Linked DNA regions of Ensifer sp. PDNC004. The protein of the gene in region 1 interacts with the protein of each later gene in a pairwise test. Links are inferred from orthologs where the notes say so. Each region holds a gene or a part of one and is shown on either strand. Other genes may lie near its edges. The genes, in order: JVX98_RS23385 and ung.

The links.
Region 2: the proteins of JVX98_RS23385 (region 1) and ung interact in binary tests that used the Escherichia coli proteins (3 or more experiments, as listed by UniProt). The link is inferred for Ensifer sp. PDNC004 from one-to-one orthologs.

What each region holds. Positions count from the first base shown.
Region 1 is NZ_CP070353.1:3,120,465-3,129,792, reverse strand. The notes cover bases 2,848-5,843. They hold JVX98_RS23385 (class I SAM-dependent DNA methyltransferase), read left to right. Parts: upstream 2,848-3,601; coding sequence 3,602-5,086; downstream 5,087-5,843. Other genes in these bases: JVX98_RS23380 (restriction endonuclease subunit S), read left to right, coding at 5,169-5,843; hsdR (EcoAI/FtnUII family type I restriction enzme subunit R), read left to right, coding at 2,848-3,598. Also shown: JVX98_RS23395 (T4SS efffector SepA family protein), read right to left, coding at 398-961; more of hsdR, read left to right, coding at 1,229-2,847; more of JVX98_RS23380, read left to right, coding at 5,844-7,550; JVX98_RS23375 (SIR2 family protein), read left to right, coding at 7,552-8,664; JVX98_RS23370 (hypothetical protein), read left to right, coding at 8,765-9,262. UniProt on the Escherichia coli protein: The subtype gamma methyltransferase (M) subunit of a type I restriction enzyme. The M and S subunits together form a methyltransferase (MTase) that methylates A-2 on the top and A-3 on the bottom strand of the sequence 5'-AACN(6)GTGC-3'.
Region 2 is NZ_CP070353.1:3,356,986-3,366,187, forward strand. Bases 4,167-7,036 are described here. They hold ung (uracil-DNA glycosylase), read left to right. Parts: upstream 4,167-5,184; coding sequence 5,185-5,889; downstream 5,890-7,036. Other genes in these bases: modA (molybdate ABC transporter substrate-binding protein), read right to left, coding at 4,167-4,949; cobF (precorrin-6A synthase (deacetylating)), read left to right, coding at 5,987-6,757; cobG (precorrin-3B synthase), read left to right, coding at 6,868-7,036. Also shown: JVX98_RS24435 (FAD-binding oxidoreductase), read right to left, coding at 263-1,594; JVX98_RS24440 (winged helix-turn-helix domain-containing protein), read left to right, coding at 1,781-2,182; modC (molybdenum ABC transporter ATP-binding protein), read right to left, coding at 2,219-3,292; modB (molybdate ABC transporter permease subunit), read right to left, coding at 3,289-3,990; more of modA, read right to left, coding at 4,158-4,166; more of cobG, read left to right, coding at 7,037-8,235; JVX98_RS24475 (precorrin-8X methylmutase), read left to right, coding at 8,238-8,870; JVX98_RS24480 (precorrin-2 C(20)-methyltransferase), read left to right, coding at 8,867-9,202. UniProt on the Escherichia coli protein: Excises uracil residues from the DNA which can arise as a result of misincorporation of dUMP residues by DNA polymerase or due to deamination of cytosine.

The DNA.
Region 1 (9,328 bases):
CGGTCCGAACCACATGGTGCGGACTCGCACTAACGGCGCATGCAATGCCTGACGGCAAATGCCGTTTCATTCCAGAAATGGCTGTGAAATGAAGTGGTTGGGAGAAATTGGAGCGGGTGAGGCGATTCGAACGCCCGACCCCAACCTTGGCAAACTAGGAATTGCACGTTTCGCGCGTTACGCGAAAATATCATCCCATTCACCACGATACATTAAATTGCGCCATCTCACGCAGGCACCTGAGTTAGCCGTTTCGAATTGAGCGGTAACCCAACGGATTGCGGCGAACTAGTTCTAAAACGAGTGATGGTGACCGGGCGGTGACCACAGTTGTGGTTGATTCGTTCATCACTCGAAAGGCTGTACTGTTTCCTTTCAGTAACGCCTGTTGCGCCCATTACCGGTTTCCCGAATGAAGCACTCCGTTCCGGCCGGGATATTTCGCCCTAGGATTCTGGCGCCAACAAAACTCGACCGCAACAGGGATTCGCCATTTTCTCGCGATCCGGTCGACTTCCTTCCAAGCATCGGATGCTGACTGACCCTGTACCGAAATGCCAAGGTCGGCGTGGTATCTGAAGCCCTCGCCCTCGAACTTCGCCGCCTTTGACGAGACGCCTAACTCGCGAACCAGTTCGTCGCCCTCCAAACCTTTCGCTTTCACCTGCGCGATCATCGTCAACAGGATGGAGGACCAGCGTGGATTGGGAACAGCCTTACCGTTGACCGTAGCCACGAGGGGCTTCGTAAACGCGAGGCCCGGATCAGAATCGAACTGCATTACGCCATCGCTGGCGACATTTATATCCTCATCGGGCTCGCCGTCCCGTTCCATTCCCAGCTGCTCCATAACCTCCTTTACAACGCGCTCGATGGTTTCGCTGGGTGTCTTCATCCCGAACCAAGTCGCGATGGATTTAAGATCCGCGAAGGTGGCATCGTTGATTCTGACAACTGGCATGAAGGTCTCCACCGTGGATGACAGGAAATCAATGTTACATATCATCTACCGGTGGTCAATCAGAATATGTTACATGCTTCTGACTGACCCCTAGGCTAAATCCCCGAACGTGATTGAACCTAAGTCACGTCCAATGGCAGTGGCCCGCAGAGAACCAGTGAGAAAGACACCGGCGTAGTGGTGATAGGCATGACCCACAGAAATCTAACTAGCCAAGTCGCTCAGTATAAACTACCTTGCGTTGAATCAATGACTTGGCAGGCTGCAATGAGAGATCATAGCGAACGTGACGTATGCACAAAGCTTGTGACGCCCGCGCTCGTAAGTGCCGGATGGGATTTGCATAAACAAATCAGAGAAGAGGTAACCTTAACCGCTGGTCGAATCGTGGTTCGCGGAAGACTCACCGCGCGCGGTAAGCAAAAGCGGGCAGACTATGTCCTCTACCACAAGCCTAACATTCCAATCGCCGTGATCGAGGTTAAGGATGCCACGCACAATGTAGGGTCTGGAATGCAGCAAGCGCTGGAATATGCGGATATGATTGGCGCGCCCTTCGCCTTTGCGACCAACGGCAAAGGATTTGTGTTTCATGACAAGACCTCAGCCGATGGACGCCTAGAGCGTGAAATTGCACTCCACGACATCCCCTCGCCAAACCAGTTGTGGTCCCGTTATGTCGCATGGAAAGGCATTGCCGCTCCAAAGCGTAACCTCCTCGATCAAGACTATTTCGATGATGGTTCCGACAAAGCGCCGCGCTATTACCAAACTCTGGCAGTCAATCGCGTCATTGAGGAAATCGCTAAGGGGAAGGACCGGCTTCTGCTCGTGATGGCGACAGGAACCGGGAAAACCTACACGGCCTTTCAGATCATTTGGAGGCTGTGGAAGGCCGGCGCCAAGAAGCGCATTTTGTTCCTCGCAGACCGGAACATTCTCGTAGATCAAACCAAGACGAACGACTTCAAGCCCTTTGGTGGGGCGATGACGAAGATCAGTAATCGCCAAGCGGACAAGTCGTATGAGATCTATCTATCACTATACCAGGCGGTGACTGGTACGGACGATGCGGCGAACATCTACAAGCAGTTCTCGCCTGATTTTTTCGATCTCGTGATCATCGACGAATGTCACCGTGGCAGCGCTGCAGCGGACTCTGCTTGGCGCGAGATACTCGAGTATTTTTCTAGCGCGGCTCAGATTGGCCTCACCGCTACACCCAAGGAAACGAAGGACGTTTCCAACGTCGATTACTTCGGTGAACCGGTCTACACCTACTCGCTACGTCAGGGGATCGAAGATGGCTTCCTCGCTCCCTACAAGGTCATCCGTTACGATCTGGATAAGGACCTCACTGGATACAGGCCCGAAGCAGGTACGGTCGATCGATATGGACACGAGGTGCTCGACAGAATCTACAATCAACGGGACTTCGATCGTACACTCGTTCTCGATCAACGTACGAAGTTGGTCGCCGCAAAGATCACCGAGTTTCTGAAGGCAACGAACCGCTTCGACAAGACCATCGTGTTCTGTGAAGACACGGAGCATGCTGAACGTATGCGGCAAGAGCTTACGAATGCGAATGCCGATTTGGTCGCAGAGAATCATCGTTACGTTATGCGGATCACCGGTGATGACCCCTTGGGCAAAGCGGAGCTCGACAATTTCATCGATCCGAAAGCCAAGTATCCTGTGATTGCAACGACTTCGAAGCTGCTGACTACCGGCGTGGACGCCAAAACCTGCAAGCTAATCGTCTTGGACCAACGCATCCAGTCCATGACCGAATTCAAGCAGATTATCGGTCGCGGCACACGCATTGATGAAGAGCACGGCAAAAAATTTTTCACGATAATGGACTTCAAGCGGGCGACTGAGCTTTTCGCTGATCCCGACTTCGATGGCGATCCCGTCCAGATTTACGAGCCCGGCGAAAACGACTCGCCGCTTCCGCCCGATGGAAATGAGGCGCCTGCAACACCTAAAGGAGGGTTCGGCGAGGAAGAACAACCGTCGATCATCGATGGGTCGGACGGCGATCTTCCGCCAGAACCGCTGCGCAAATTCTACGTTGACGGTGTGGAGGTCATCGTGTTGTCGAAGCGGGTCCAATATCTTGGGCCAGGCGGCAAACTGATCACAGAATCGCTGCGCAGCTACGCGCAGAAGACATTGCAGAAGGATTACAAGACGCTGGGCGAATTCCTACGGCGCTGGTCCAGTGCAGAGAAAAAGCAGGCGATCATTGAGGAGCTGGAAGCCTTGGGCGTTTCGCTAGAAGGGCTACGGGAAGAGGTCAGAAACGGCGATGCCTTCAGTTCCTTCGACCTACTCTGCCATGTGGCTTATGGCCAGCCGCCGCTTACGCGCAAAGAACGCGTCGAGAAGGTGAAGAAACGCAATTACTTCGCGAAATACGAGGGTAAAGCCCGCTCTGTTCTAGAGGCGTTGCTAGATAAATACGCCGACGACGACTTCGCGCCATTAGAAAACGCTCGCGTGCTGCAGCTTAAGCCCTTTGATCAAATCGGCACTCCGGTTGAGATCATGAAGGGTGTTTTCGGCGGCAAATCAGCTTATGAAGCCGCCATCAAAGACTTGCAGGCGGAATTGTATCGTGAAGGGGCGTAACGCGTGACCAACGTTTCGGGTGTCATCAAATCGATCCAGGACATCATGCGCAAGGATGCGGGCGTTGATGGAGACGCGCAGCGCATTGGTCAGCTTGTCTGGATGTTCTTCCTAAAGATCCTGGATGATCAAGAAGACTCGCTCATGCTGTTGAGCGACGACTATCGCTCACCCATCCCGGCACATCTGCGCTGGTCTGCGTGGGCCAGCAATCCAGAGGGCATCACCGGAGATGCGCTGCTCGATTTCATCAACAACCAGCTTTTTCCGAAACTGAAGAATCTCACTCTCGATGGACCCGAGCGTGACCGTGCGATCGTCATCCGCTCAGCCTTCGAGGATGCTTACAACTACATGAAAAATGGCACGTTGATCCGCCAAGTGATCAACAAGATCAACGATATCGATTTCAATAACACGGGCGATAAGCACGCGTTCGGCGACGTATACGAACAGATCCTGAAAGACCTGCAAAGCGCCGGGAACGCAGGTGAATTCTATACGCCCCGCGCCGTCACCCAATTCATGGTCGACATGCTCGATCCGAAGCTGGACGAACTGGTTCTTGATCCCGCCTGTGGCACCGGCGGCTTTCTGGCCCATGTAATGGATCACAAGAGCGACCACTATGTGCAGTCCGTCGAAGATGCGAAGACGGTTCAGGAGAGCATTCTCGGCGTAGAGAAAAAAGCACTGCCGCATCTACTTTGCGTCACCAACATGATGCTGCACGGAATCGAGTCACCGATCAACATCGAGCATGACAACACGCTTGCAACAGCGCTCAAGGATCACAAGTGGCGCGGCAAGATCGATGTCATCATCACCAACCCGCCCTTCGGTGGCACGGAGGAGGACGGAATCGAAAAAAACGTGCCCCAGGCCTTCCAGACGCGTGAGACCGCGGATCTTTTTTTGGTGCTGATCATCGAGCTCCTAAAGGACAACGGCCGTGCAGCCGTGGTTCTGCCTGACGGCACGCTGTTCGGTGAGGGCATCAAGACGCGCATCAAGGAAAAGCTCATGACCGAGTGCAACCTGCACACCATCGTCCGCCTGCCCAACGGTGTGTTCAACCCTTACACGGGCATTAAGACGAACCTCCTCTTCTTTGAAAAAGGCAAACCAACTGAAGAGGTCTGGTTTTACGAGCACACCTATCCGGAAGGCTATAAGAGCTACTCCAAAACAAAACCAATGCGGATCGAAGAGTTCGAAGGTGAGAATTCCGAGAAGGCCTGGTGGGGTGATCTGACCACCCGAACAGGTCGCAAAGAGAACGACAGCGCCTGGAAGGTCAGCGCCGCCGAGATCAGAGCCAACGGGTACAACCTCGACATTGCCAATCCGCATCGCAGGGAAGAAGGGCACAAGGACCCAACCGAACTTCTGGGCGAGTGGCAGGAAGCCCGCGCACAATTGGCCGCCACACAGGAAAGCCTGAAGGCCATCCTGACCGCAGCACTCGGCAAGACGACGGCAGCGTGACGCCATGCACGCTAATGTTTTTCTGAAACATTTCGCTCCGCTAACATCCGGTCCCGGTGGTGTCCAAGATCTCCGGGACCTAGTGCTGCAACTTGCAGTCAGAGGGAAATTAACCTCCACATCTTCGGATGACGACAACATTCTGAGCCATTTGAGTCGCGCCGATGATTTCGTTTCTGCTGATATTGCAAGCGGAGTCGGCGCGAAACGAAAAGAGATTGAGTTCGACTTGAGTACGCCGCCGTTTGAGATTCCAAGTTCTTGGCAATGGGTACGGCTCGATACGATCGCCAGCTATATTCAGAGGGGGAAAAGTCCTACTTACGCCGACAGCGGCAGTATAAAGATCATCTCCCAAAAATGTATCCAATGGACAGGGTTTGCCGATCAGCCATGTAGGTGGCTAGACGCCGATGCGTTCAAAAAATTCGGGCGAGAACGGATAATACGAGACGGCGATCTCCTTTGGAATTCAACCGGAACTGGCACGATCGGCCGTATAATCAATTTCGATGGCGCTCCGTTCGGAGAGCAGATTTTTGTCGCAGATAGCCACGTAACAGTAGTCCGGCTTGCATTGGGCGATCCGAAATATGTTTGGTGCTGTCTCGCTTCGCCAGACGTACAGCGTACGCTGGAGTCTGATGCCTCGGGATCGACAAACCAGGTCGAACTATCAACTAGCTATGTTCGCAATACTTGGGTGCCCTTCCCACCTCTCGCTGAGCAGAAGCGCATTGTTGCCAAGGTCGGTGAACTCATGGCGCTATGCGATACGCTGGAGGAGCGACGGGATAGAGCAATCAGCCTCAAGCGCGCCACCGCAGCCTCAGCTTTGATTGATCTGAACGAAGCGAACACCGCTGAAGCGACCGCCGAGCGTTGGGACAGAATTGCCCCAAGATTTAGTGAGCTGTTCGATGAACTTGAGACGATCGAGGCACTGAGAGGGACTATCCTGGATCTGGTAACAAAGGGGAGGTTCTCGAACGGAGCAGCTTCAAGTGTAAATCAATACGAAGCCATTCGCTCTCGGATCGAGGATCGAGTAGCCCAGAAAAAGATCCGCAAACCAAAGCAAACGAGTGGCTTTTGCACTGACACGCTTGCGCCTCTCCCGGACGGATGGCGTTGGGTGCAGTTGGGAGATCTCTGCTGGTCAGTAACCGATGGACCGCACTTTTCGCCAAAATACGTGGATGCAAAAATTGGTGTTCCCTTTATTTCTACCCGCAATATCGTTTCCGGTAAGCTTGATTTCTCCGGTTGCAAATTCATCAGTCGTTTAGACCATGAGGAGTTTTCTAGAAGAACAAAGCCGGAGCATGGTGATTTATTATACACCAAAGGCGGGACCACGGGGGTAGCTGCAGTAAATCGATCAGATAAAGAATTCAGCGTTTGGGTTCACATCGCGGTTCTTAAGTTCGATCATGATTTGATCGTCCCTGAATATTTAGCTTATACCCTGAACAGCCCGCGCTGTTACAAACAAAGTCAAGAGTTCACCCAGGGAATAGGGAATAGGGACCTTGGGCTAACTCGCCTAATCAACATTATACTTCCGCTCCCGCCGGTCGCCGAGCAAAAACGCATTGTCGCCAGGATCGATGAGCTGATGGCGTTGTGCGATCTGCTGGAAGAACAGGTGCGCGAGGGCGAACGGCTGAATACAGAATTACTGGCGTCGCTGGTCCATACCTTAAGCGCGAGCGGGCCCGAAGGCGGCAATGGGCCTCGCTTGCTAGAACCAGTTACGGGTGAGGGAGCCGTTAGCTTCAAAAGCATCAAGGCGCCCCCTGCCAACGTGGTAAACCGTTTAAACAACCGAAACGATCCGCGCACGACCAAGATTGCCGCTGGTGGCGATGAGCACTTGCTCGCTCGCTCAGCTGACGTTGACAGCAAGTTCAAGGAGGCTGTGCTGGTCGGTGCTATCGTGAAGGCGTTTTTCGAGGCCGGCGGCGAGCCCATCGGTAACTTCCGTCTGCAAAAAGCTGTATATTTCGCTCGACGTCACAGTGGCGAGCATGCGCTCAACCGCGAGTTCGCTCGCAAGGCAGCAGGCCCCTACAACCCTTCCATGAAGCATTCCGGCGGCATAGCAATTGCCAAACAGAAGAACTGGCTACGCGAAGCTCGTGGACGCTATGGCTTCGGCCACGTGCCGGGCGGTGCGGCCGCAGAGATGAAGGAGTGGATCGATACCTATGCCTATGGTGAGATTGCCGGTTGGGTCGCAGACCAGTTCCGCTTCAAGAAAAACGAGGACTGGGAAACTCTCGCCACTGTCGACTATGCCATCGAGCACATGCGTTCACTTGGCGTAGAGCCTAACGCAAGCAAGGTCCTCGACTACATTCGTGCAGATGATGAGTGGCGCCCGAAAATCGAGAAGCTCGGATTGACAGAATTCAGCATTCAATCCGCCATTATTGAAATCAAAGCACTGTTCGAGGCGTAAGATGCCGACACATTCGACTTCCATCTCCTGGTGTGAGGAAGACCGGCACGCGACATATCATCAGCATAAGTCATTCAATAATTGGTTGGATGAAAAGGGAGAAGATGCTGAGAAAGTTCTTGAACGATACGGATTGCTGAATATCGCAACGCCCAGCAAAGCTTTATTTGCAGGCGATCCAACGGCCTACGAACTAGAGATCGATCGTCATTTTCAGGAGAAGCGTGATTTCGCACTTGGCGCTGACTCCTTCGATGATCTGTGGTTTCGAAAGAACAAAGCGCATTTCAACCAACTGATTGAGCACCTGAAGGGCGAGTCGATTGTCCCTTTTATTGGTGCGGGCGTCTCTTGTACGTCTGGCTACCCCGGCTGGTCTCAGCATCTTGTAAACCATGCCAATGCAAGCGGGCTTAGCGACGCTCAGCGCCGCATCGATGAGGGGCTTCACGAAGAAATCATCGACGAGCTGATCCAAAAACACAAAATGCCCTTATTCGTCCAAGGCATGAAGGATGACTTCTTGGGGGAGCCCGCCAACCTGGATTTGCAGAGGCTGATTGTTAATTTGTGCAAGCACGTCATCGTCACCACAAACTATGATTTATGCATCGAGAAGGCTCTTGCAGCGTCAGGTGGTGCCTATGTCACTCCAATTTCTTCGACCGAAAGGGACAACCAAGATCTTATTTTTGCTTGTTCCAACCGCAAACGCGCCTTGCTAAAGCTTCACGGCACTATCACATCGCCCGCGAACTGCATCCTGAGCAAGGCGCACTACGACGTAGCTTATGGCGAGGCCTACCTCAACATGAGCTTGCCAATCCCCAAGAAGCTGCGGCGACTATATGAGCACGTTAGCCTTTTGTTTGTCGGCTGCAGTCTCATTGCAGATCGCACTATGAATGTTTTTAGGGCGCTAAAAGAGGAGCTGGGGGAAAACGTTCCTCAACATTTCGCGATCTTAGAAGCGCCGGCCGACGTGAGCCAGTTGCCAAATCGAAACGCGTTTCTATCGCAACATGGGATCACGCCAATTTGGTACCCTAGAGGGGAGCATGATCGCCTACCAGAAATTCTGAACGCCATTTCAGATGAACTTTATCGATATTGATCGAAGTGGTCTATTGCACTCGGCAGTCCGAGGGACAGTTGTGTCAACTACCTGATTTTCTTCAGCAATAGCGGGAGGGACCCATCGAATGGAGCACGAGATGGAGGATGTGCTGGGTCGACTGGCAGAGGCTATCGACAGGGTCCTTGATAACGATCGGCTCGCGCGGTTTCAGCCAAGTGAAGTTGCAGTCACCTTCGAGTTAGGATGGCACCTCCGAGAATTATTTGGCAACGAATGGGATGTTAACGGCGAGTATGATCGTCTTGGCGAAGACGAGAAAGCGCTTCAGTACCCCGGCAGGCCACCTCGAAAACCCACTAACAGGATACGTCCCGACATTATCGTTCACATCATGGGCGAGCGAAATAATCTGCTTGTTGTGGAAGCGAAGCTTCATGGTAACAACAATTACGCCTACGATGACTGGAAACTTCGCGGGATGACATGGCAGGAGGGAGAATACGGTTATTTCGTCGGTGTCCATCTCGTCTTCTTTATTGCCGCTCGAAGATTAGCTTCCTGCACCGTATATACTAACGGCGAGGTCGATGAAGCATGGACCGGATGGCTCCAAGAAAAGTACTTGGAAGATTGACACGACCTTCCGGTTGAACAAATGCGGGTGCCACAATGCCGTGCCGTGCGCCTATGCCGCAGTCGT
Region 2 (9,202 bases), 240 kb from region 1 along the record:
ACGAGGACGTGCAATGTGACCGGCAAGGCTCCTCCGCCTAAGGTCTGCACAGACTCCTCCTAAAAGCCCCCGCTCTCCCAACGGGAATGCTCACAGACTGCCACGAGTTCCGGGGCTTATGAAGGTCTTTCCGTGTCGCGGGGCAGGGGCAGGCGAAGAAAGATAGAATCCTGCCGGGAGTGCGCCCACGCGTTGTGTCGGACATCTTCCCGTCGGCCATTGCCGGTAATTTTCTTTCGCGGCTATCCGCCGGCGACGGCGGTCAGACCGGCGGGGCGATGGTGATCGGCGTTCCATCGAGGAAGCGCGAGAGCCGGAACGGCGTCGGATCGACGATCGGTTCTGCGCCGGTCACGAGGTCTGCGACGAGGTGGCCGGCGCCGGGGCCAATGCCGAAACCGTGGCCGGAAAAGCCCGTTGCGATCATGAGGCCCGGAACGGTCTCGGCGGGCGAGATGACGGGCACGGCATCGGGCGTCACGTCGATCAGGCCGGCCCAGATCTGCTGCACCTTGGTTTCGCGCAGCAAGGGCAAGGCCTTGGCGGCCGCATCGAGCGCATGCAGGGCGCGGCGCGAATCCGGATTGGGATCGAGCACGCGGTGACGCTCGAAGGCGCCGGGCCGGTCGAGGGGCACGGTGCCGATCTCGAATAGCTCGTTCCAGCTCTGGGCGCTCAGGCCCACCTGCACGGCATCGCCCTCCGCTTTTCGTGCCGGCTGGAAATCGCGGAAGAAGGCAAAGCTGTCGGGCACGATCGCGTGCAGATTGGCGGCGCCATCGGCAATCGTGTAGCCGCCGTCGAGGCGCTTGCGATAGGCATAGGTCGCGGTTGCACCAGCCCCCTCCGGACCGCCCGAGACCGGGCCGGTTCTCAACACCGTGTTGCGAACTTTCAGCTGCGGCAATCTTATGCCGAGGCCTTTGAGGAACAGCCTCGACCAGGCGCCACCGGCGACGATGATGGTCGACGTCTCGATGCGGCCCCTCTCGGTCACGACGGCGGAAATCCGCCCGGCAGCCTTCTCGACGCCGCGCACGGCGCAGCCTGTAAGAACTTTGGCACCGGCGCGGCGGGCGCCAGCGACGATGGCAGGCACGGCCTTTTGCGGTTCGGCCCGGCCGTCGCTCGGCGTGAAGAGCCCGCCTGGGTAGCGGATCGCTGTACCCGGCATCATCGCTTCTGTCGTGTCGGAGCCGAGTTGTACGCTATCGACACCGTAGGGCCTTGCCATGGCAAGCCAGGCGTCTCGGTTGGCGACGTCGCGCTCGTTCTCGGAGATGTAAAGAATGCCGCTGCGGCGAAAGCCGGTCTCGCCGCAGACGCGGGCGTCGAGCGTGTCCCAGATCTTCAGCGCCTCGATCGCCAGCGGGATTTCGCGCTCGTCGCGGCCCATGACCCGCACCCAGCCCCAGTTGCGGCTCGATTGCTCGGCTCCGGGCATACCCTTCTCACAGAGCACGACATCGATGCCGCGCTCGGCGAGGAAGAGCGCGGTGCAGACGCCGATGATGCCGCCGCCGACGATGACGACGTCGGCCTTGGCGGGCAAGGTGGTGTCTGTGGCGATGAGATCGAGTGTGGGGCCAGGCATGGGGGCACTTTCGGGCAGGGAAGTATCGCAGTCATCGGTGCATGCCGCCGCCGCGAGATCAAGACCTGCAATCTGGCTAAGGATCGAAAGCGCGTGGTTTGCCGGCTCACTTTGTTTGGGAAAGCCGGTTCGCCTTGCCACCGGGCGGACTTCCGGTTTCCGCCTGGAGCTTCTATGCTTGCCCGCATGAGTGAACGCCGCCCCGATCTTCGCCCCGTCCTGCGCATCGATTTTCCGCCCGCCGATCGGCTCGGCCGCGGCAAGATCCTGTTGCTCGAACTGATCCGCGAGACCGGCTCCATCTCCGCTGCCGGGCGGGCGATGGACATGTCGTACCGCCGCGCCTGGCTGCTGGTCGATGCCTTGAACCGGATGTTCCGCGAGCCTTCGGTTGAATCGCAGCGAGGCGGCAAGCAGGGTGGCGGGGCGGCGCTGACGGCGTTCGGCGAAGAGCTCATCCGTCGCTACCGCGAAATGGAAGAGAAGGCGCAGGCGGTGATTGCCGATGATCTCGCCTGGCTCGAAAGTGTTCGGAGCAGCGATACACCACCGTCCGATACGGCACCTGTTGTTTCCCAAAAAGCCTAGGACGTCCTTGGTGCGTTCCCATGAACGCACCACGCTCTAGTGATCGATCGCCACCGACTTGATGACGGCATAGACGGTCTTGCCGGGAACAAGCTGCAGCACGTCCCGCGAAAAGCGGGTGATGCGGGCGGCAATGGTCGCATCACCGCAAGTCACCCGGACATCCACGCTGCCATCGTCCTCCGATGTCAGCGTCAGTATGCGCCCTTCGAGTACATTGAGCGCGCTGATCTCCACTGGTCTCGACGTCGCCAGCATGACGTCGCGGGCGGCGATGTGCAGGCGGAGCCTGCCTCCGGGCGTGGCGCTGACACCGGCGATGCGCAGCCGTTCCCGTCCGACGCGCACCGTCGTCAGTTCGTGAGCCGGATCGGTTCCCTCGACCTCGCCCTCCAAGAGGACGCCGGCCTCGCGCCGGCCGGTGGCAAGCGTGGCGGCGGGTGTGCTCAACACTTCGGCCGCTGCACCGGACGCGGTCACCCGGCCGTTTTCGAGCACCACGACGCGCCGTGCCAGCCGGGAGACTTCGCTGATGGAGTGGCTGACATAGACGATCGGGATACCGGCGTCGTCGCGCAGCCGCTCGAGATAGGGCAGGATCTCGGCCTTGCGCGCCTCGTCGAGGGCGGCGAGCGGTTCGTCCATCAGCAGCAGCCGCGGTGCCGCAAGCAGGGCCCGGCCGATCGCCACGCGCTGCCTTTCGCCGCCGGATAGAGCCGACGGGCTGCGATCGAGCAGATGGCCGATGCCGAGCATCTCGACGGTGCGGGTTAAGTCTCCGCCCGAGCCGCCGTTGCCCGCAAACCAGCGGCCATAGGCGAGGTTGCGGCGCACGCTCAAGTGCGGGAAGAGCCGCGCCTCCTGGAAGACATAGCCGAAGCGGCGGCGGTGCACCGGCGTGAAGATCCTCTTCTCGCTGTCGGCGATGACGTCGCCGTTAAGCAGCACGCGGCCGCTTTCCGGCTTCAAGAGCCCGGCGATGATGTTGATCAGCGAGGTCTTGCCAGAGCCGGACCGGCCGAACAATGCGGTCACGCCGCCATCCGAAGTAAAGGCGGCATCGAGCGCGAAATTACCGAGCTGGTGGCGGGCTTCGACGGTGAGGCTCATTGGGCCGCCACCCGGCGCGCGGCAAAGGTCGCCAGCAGTTCGGAGAAGATCAGCGCGGCCATGGAAATGATGACGGAAATGATCGTCAGCCGCATGGCGCCGGCGTCGCCGCCCGGCACCTGGGTGAAGGTATAGATCGCAGCCGAGAGCGTCTGCGTTTCGCCGGGAATGTTGGAGACGAAGGTGATCGTTGCGCCGAATTCGCCCATCGCCTTGGCAAAGGCGATGATCATGCCGGCGATGATGCCGGGGATGATCAGCGGCAGGGTGACGGTGGCGAAGACCCAGAGCGGGCTCGCCCCGAGCGTCGTGGCCGCGTCCTCGAGCTTGCGGTCGACCGCCTCGATCGACAGGCGGATGCTGCGCACCATCAGCGGAAAGGCCATGACGGCGCAGGCGAGCGCCGCGCCGGTCCAGCGGAAGGAAAAGACCAGGCCGAAATAATCGGCGAAGAAGGCGCCGAGCGGGCCACGGCGACCGAAGAGCAGAAGCAGCAGGAAGCCGGTGACGACGGGCGGCAGGATCAGCGGCAGATGGACAAGGCCGTTCAGCAGCGTCTTGCCCCAGAAGCGTCCGCGGGCAAGCAGCATGGCGACAGCGAGGGCGAAAGGCAGGCTACCGATCATCGCGACGGTTGCGACGCGCAGGCTCAAGAGGATCGCCGTCCACTCCGCTTCGCTCACTGCAAGCCAGTCCAACAGATGTCGCTCCCCGATGCCAGGCCGGTCAGACTTAGCTGTACGCTTCAGGCCGCCGCTGCCTCTCAAACACGATAACGTCGCCCGCGTTTGGGCGCGGGCGACGTGTCACGATAGATGCTTCGCCTGCCTCTGGACAGCCGAGATCCGACGCGATTTCAGGTCGGTTACTTCAGGACCGTGAAGCCCTGCTTTTCGAAGAGTTCTGCAGCCTTGGCCGACTTGACGAAGTCGACATAGGCGGCGGCATCGGGGCTCTTGCTCTCGGCCGTGATGGCGATCGGGTAGATGATCGGCGGATGGCTGTCTTCCGGGAAGGTGCCGACGACCTTGACGCCCGGATCTGCTGCGGCGTCGGTCTGGTAGACGATGCCGTAGGGTGCCTCACCGCGCGAGACGAGCAGGAGGGCGGCACGCACGCTTTCGGCGCCGGCGACCTTCGGCTCTACGGCCTCCCAGGCGTCGAGCTTTTCGAGTGCTGCCTTGCCGTACTTGCCGGCCGGAACGGAATCGACCGCACCCATGGCCAGGCGGCCGTCACCGAGGATGCCAGCGAGATCGAAGCCCTGCTTGATCTCGACCGGGCCAGCATCCTTTTTGCCGGACACGAGCACGATGCGGTTGCCGAGCAGGTTTGCGCGGGTGTCGTCCTTGATCAGCTTCTTTTCAGTGAGATAGTCCATCCAGGCGAGGTCGGCAGAGATGAAGACGTCGGCGGGCGCGCCCTGTTCCACCTGCTTGGCAAGCGCGGAGCTTGCCGCGTAGGAAACGGTCGTTTCCTTGCCGCTTTCCTTCTGCCACTCGGCATTGATCGCATCGAGCGCGTTCTTCAGGCTCGCAGCCGCAAAGACCGTCACCTTCTCTTCGGCCTGCGCGGACGCCGGCAGAACGATTGCGCCGACCCAGGCGAGGCCGAGCGTCAGCGCCAGGCCCTTCAGCCAGTCTCTTCTCTTGATCATCGATTTCCCTCCAACGATGCGTGATATCTCTAAGGATACAACGATATCGCCTCCTGATTACCGTTGTATCTGTTGAAATACAATGCTCCTCAAAAGGGCTAGCGCAATACCCCTGTGCCTGCGGCCGGCAGGCAAAACCCGTGCAGCATTCCCGCGGCAGGCGCGATTGGGCTTGCGGTGATGTCCGAGCGGCCTAAATTGCGGCCTCGATCCTCTGACATGGAGCGGACGCGCGATGGAAACGGCAGTAAAGCTTGAAGAAAGCTGGAGGGAAGCCTTGGCACCGGAATTTGCCAGCGGCTACATGGCTGACCTCAAGCAGTTCCTGGTGGTCCAGAAGAACGAGGGCCGGCAGATTTTTCCTCGGGGACCTGAGTATTTTCGCGCGCTCGATCTGACGCCGCTCGACAAGGTGCGGGTCGTCATCCTCGGCCAGGATCCCTATCACGGCGATGGCCAGGCGCATGGGCTCTGCTTCAGTGTGCGCCCCGGCGTTCGGACGCCGCCGTCGCTCGTCAACATCTACAAGGAGCTGAACACCGATCTCGGCATTCCGCCGGCGCGGCATGGTTTCCTCGAAAGCTGGGCGAAACAGGGCGTGCTGCTTTTGAACAGCGTGCTGACGGTGGAGCGCGGCAATGCGGCGTCACACCAGGGACGCGGCTGGGAAAAGTTCACGGATGCGATCATCCGCGCGGTCAACGAGGCCGAGCATCCCGTCGTCTTCATGCTCTGGGGCTCCTATGCGCAGAAGAAGGCGGCCTTCGTCGACCGCTCACGCCATCTGGTCTTGAGGGCGCCGCATCCGTCGCCGCTTTCGGCGCATTCCGGCTTTCTCGGCTGCCGGCATTTTTCCCAGGCCAACGCCTTCCTTGAAAGCAAGGGCTACGATCCGATCGACTGGCGGCTGCCCGAGAATCCGGCTGCGGACATCAACTGACGGCTTGGCGTGATTGACGGCTTCGTCGTCGCCCTGAGGTCTTGCCTTGGCGGCGGAGATCCGCCTAAGACGCCCGAACGAAATGGCGGAGGCGGGCATGCGCAAAATTCTGATCATAGGCATCGGTTCGGGCAATCCCGAACACATGACCGTGCAGGCCATCAATGCGCTCAACCGCGCCGACGTGCTTTTCATTCCGACCAAGGGCGCCAAGAAAACCGAGCTTGCCGACGTGCGTCGCGACATCTGCGCCCGCTACGTCACGCGCAAGGACGGCCGCACCGTCGAGTTCGCGGTGCCGGTGCGGCGCACCGAGGGCGTCAGCTATGACGGCAGCGTCGACGACTGGCACGCGCAGATCGCCGCGATCTATGAAGGGCTTCTTTCGAAGGAGTTGGGCAACGAGGGAATTGGCGCGTTTCTCGTCTGGGGTGACCCGATGCTCTATGACAGCACCATTCGCATCGTCGAGCGGGTCAAGGCACGCGGTCAGGTCGCCTTCGATTATGACGTCATTCCCGGGATCACCAGCCTGCAGGCGCTCTGCGCCAGCCACCGCATTCCGCTGAACCTGGTCGGCAAGCCGGTGGAGATCACCACCGGGCGCCGGCTGCACGAGAGTTTTCCGCAAAAGAGCCAGACCTCCGTCGTCATGCTCGACGGCGAACAGGCGTTCCAGCGGATCGACGATCCGGACGCTGAGATCTTCTGGGGCGCCTATCTCGGCACGCCGGATGAGATCGTGATTTCCGGCCGCGTGGCTGCGGTGAAGGACCGAATCCTTGAAACGCGGGCGGCGGCGCGCGCGAAGATGGGATGGATCATGGACATCTATCTCCTGCGCAAGGGCGCCGACTTCGACGAGTGACGGCAAGTACTGATCCGCGTCGTGTTTGATCTCACTCAAGGTTTGCGGCTGTGTTATAGCGTCTTAAGAGGTTTCTTCAGGGAGGAGAGCCTCACGTGATGACGGATTTGATGACCAGCTGCGCCCTTCCATCGACCGGAGATGCCGGTACTGTCGCGTCGATGCGCCGCGGTGCCTGCCCTTCCTTGGCAGAGCCGATGCAGACCGGCGACGGCCTGCTCGTCAGGTTGAGGCCGACGGACGACAGTCTGACGCTGCCGAAGATCATTGCACTTGCCGCTGCTGCCGAGCGCCTCGGCAACGGCATCATCGAGATCACCGCGCGCGGAAACCTGCAGCTTCGCGGCCTGAGCGCGGCGTCCGTGCCGATGCTGGCGCAGGCGATCGGCGATGCGGAGATCGCCATCACCGAGGGGCTCGCGATCGAAGTGCCGCCTCTCGCCGGCATCGACCCGGACGAGATCGCCGACCCCCGGCCGATTGCCAGCGAGCTTCGCGAAGCGCTTCGCGCGCGCCAGGTGCCGTTGAAGCTTGCACCCAAATTATCCGTCGTCATCGATAGTGGCGGCCGCTTCGGTCTTGGCGCCGTGGTTGCGGACATTCGCCTTCAGGCGGTTTCGACTGCCGGGCGCGCGACCTGGGTTCTGTCGCTTGGCGGCACGGCGGCGAAGGCATCGATCGTCGGGACGTTTACCGGCGACGCAGTCGTGCCGGCCCTGGTCACCATTCTCGAGAAACTGGCGAGCCTGGGCGCGGCGGCGCGCGGGCGCGATCTGGACCCGGCGGACATCCGCGCGCTCTGTCGCTGTGAGGCATCGAGCGAACGCCCGGCCGTTCCGCGTTCGGCTGCCATACCCGGCATTCACGCCCTAGGTAGCGCCGACACCGTTCTTGGTCTCGGTCTGGCCTTTGCTCAAGTGGAGGCTGCCGCGCTGGCATCCTACCTCCTTCAGGTCCAGGAACTTGGTGCGCGCGCGATCCGGCTTGCGCCGGGGCACGCCTTCTTCGTGCTCGGCCTTCGCCCTGAGACGGCGGCGATGGCGCAGGGCCTGGCGGTGGCACACGGTTTTCGCATTGCCGAAGAGGATCCCCGCAACGCGATCGCCACCTGCGCCGGCAGCAAGGGCTGTGCGTCCGGCCGGATGGAGACCAAGGGCATGGCTGAGCGCCTCGTCGAGGCGGCGCCGGAGTTGCTCGACGGGTCACTGACCGTGCATCTCTCCGGCTGCGCCAAGGGCTGCGCCCGGCCGAAGCCGTCCGAACTGACGTTCGTCGGTGCGCCATCAGGATACGGGCTTGTCGTAAATGGGGCTGCCAATGGCTTGCCAAGCGCCTACACCGATGAGAATGGAATGGGATCCGCACTTGCCCGGCTCGGCTGGCTGGTGCGGCAAAACAAAGACGCTGGCGAATCGGCGCAGTCCTGTCTTACACGGCTCGGAGCTGCGCGCGTCTCGGCAGCGTTCGAACAGGGATAGACATGCCTGAGTATGATTACATTCGCGATGGCAACGCCATCTACGAGCGTTCCTTCGCTATCATTCGCGCCGAGGCCGATCTTTCGCGCTTCTCCGAAGAGGAAGCGGATCTGGCGGTGCGCATGGTGCATGCCTGCGGCTCCGTCGAGGCGACCAGGCAGTTCGTGTTTTCTCCCGATTTCGTAAGCTCCGCCCGTACGGCGTTGAAGGCCGGTGCGCCGATCCTCTGCGATGCCGAGATGGTTGCGCATGGTGTGACCCGCGCACGTCTTCCGGCCGGTAACGAGGTGATCTGCACGCTGCGCGATCCGCGCACGCCCGAGATCGCCGCCGAGATCGGCAACACGCGCTCCGCCGCAGCCCTGAAGCTCTGGAGCGAGCGTCTGGCCGGTTCGGTGGTCGCGATCGGCAACGCACCGACGGCGCTGTTCTTCCTGCTCGAAATGCTGCGTGATGGCGCGCCGAAGCCGGCGGCAATCCTCGGCATGCCCGTCGGTTTCGTCGGTGCTGCGGAATCGAAGGATGCGCTGGCGGAAAATTCTTATGGCGTTCCCTTTGCGATCGTGCGCGGCCGCCTCGGTGGCAGCGCCATGACAGCGGCCGCGCTCAACTCGCTCGCGAGGCCGGGCCTGTGAGCGGCGGCGGTGTGGGACGCCTGATCGGCGTTGGAACCGGCCCCGGCGACCCGGAGCTTCTGACGGTCAAGGCGGTCAAAGCGCTCGGGCAGGCCGATGTGCTTGCCTATTTCGCCAAGGCCGGGCGCAGCGGCAACGGTCGCGCCGTGGTCGAGGGACTGCTGAAGCCGGATCTCGTGGAATTGCCGCTCTACTATCCTGTGACGACCGAGATCGACAAGGACGACGGCGCCTACAAGAGCCAGATTACCGATTTCTACAATGCGTCGGCCGAAGCCGTGGCGGCGCATCTTGCCGCCGGTCGTACGGTCGCCGTGCTCAGCGAAGGCGAT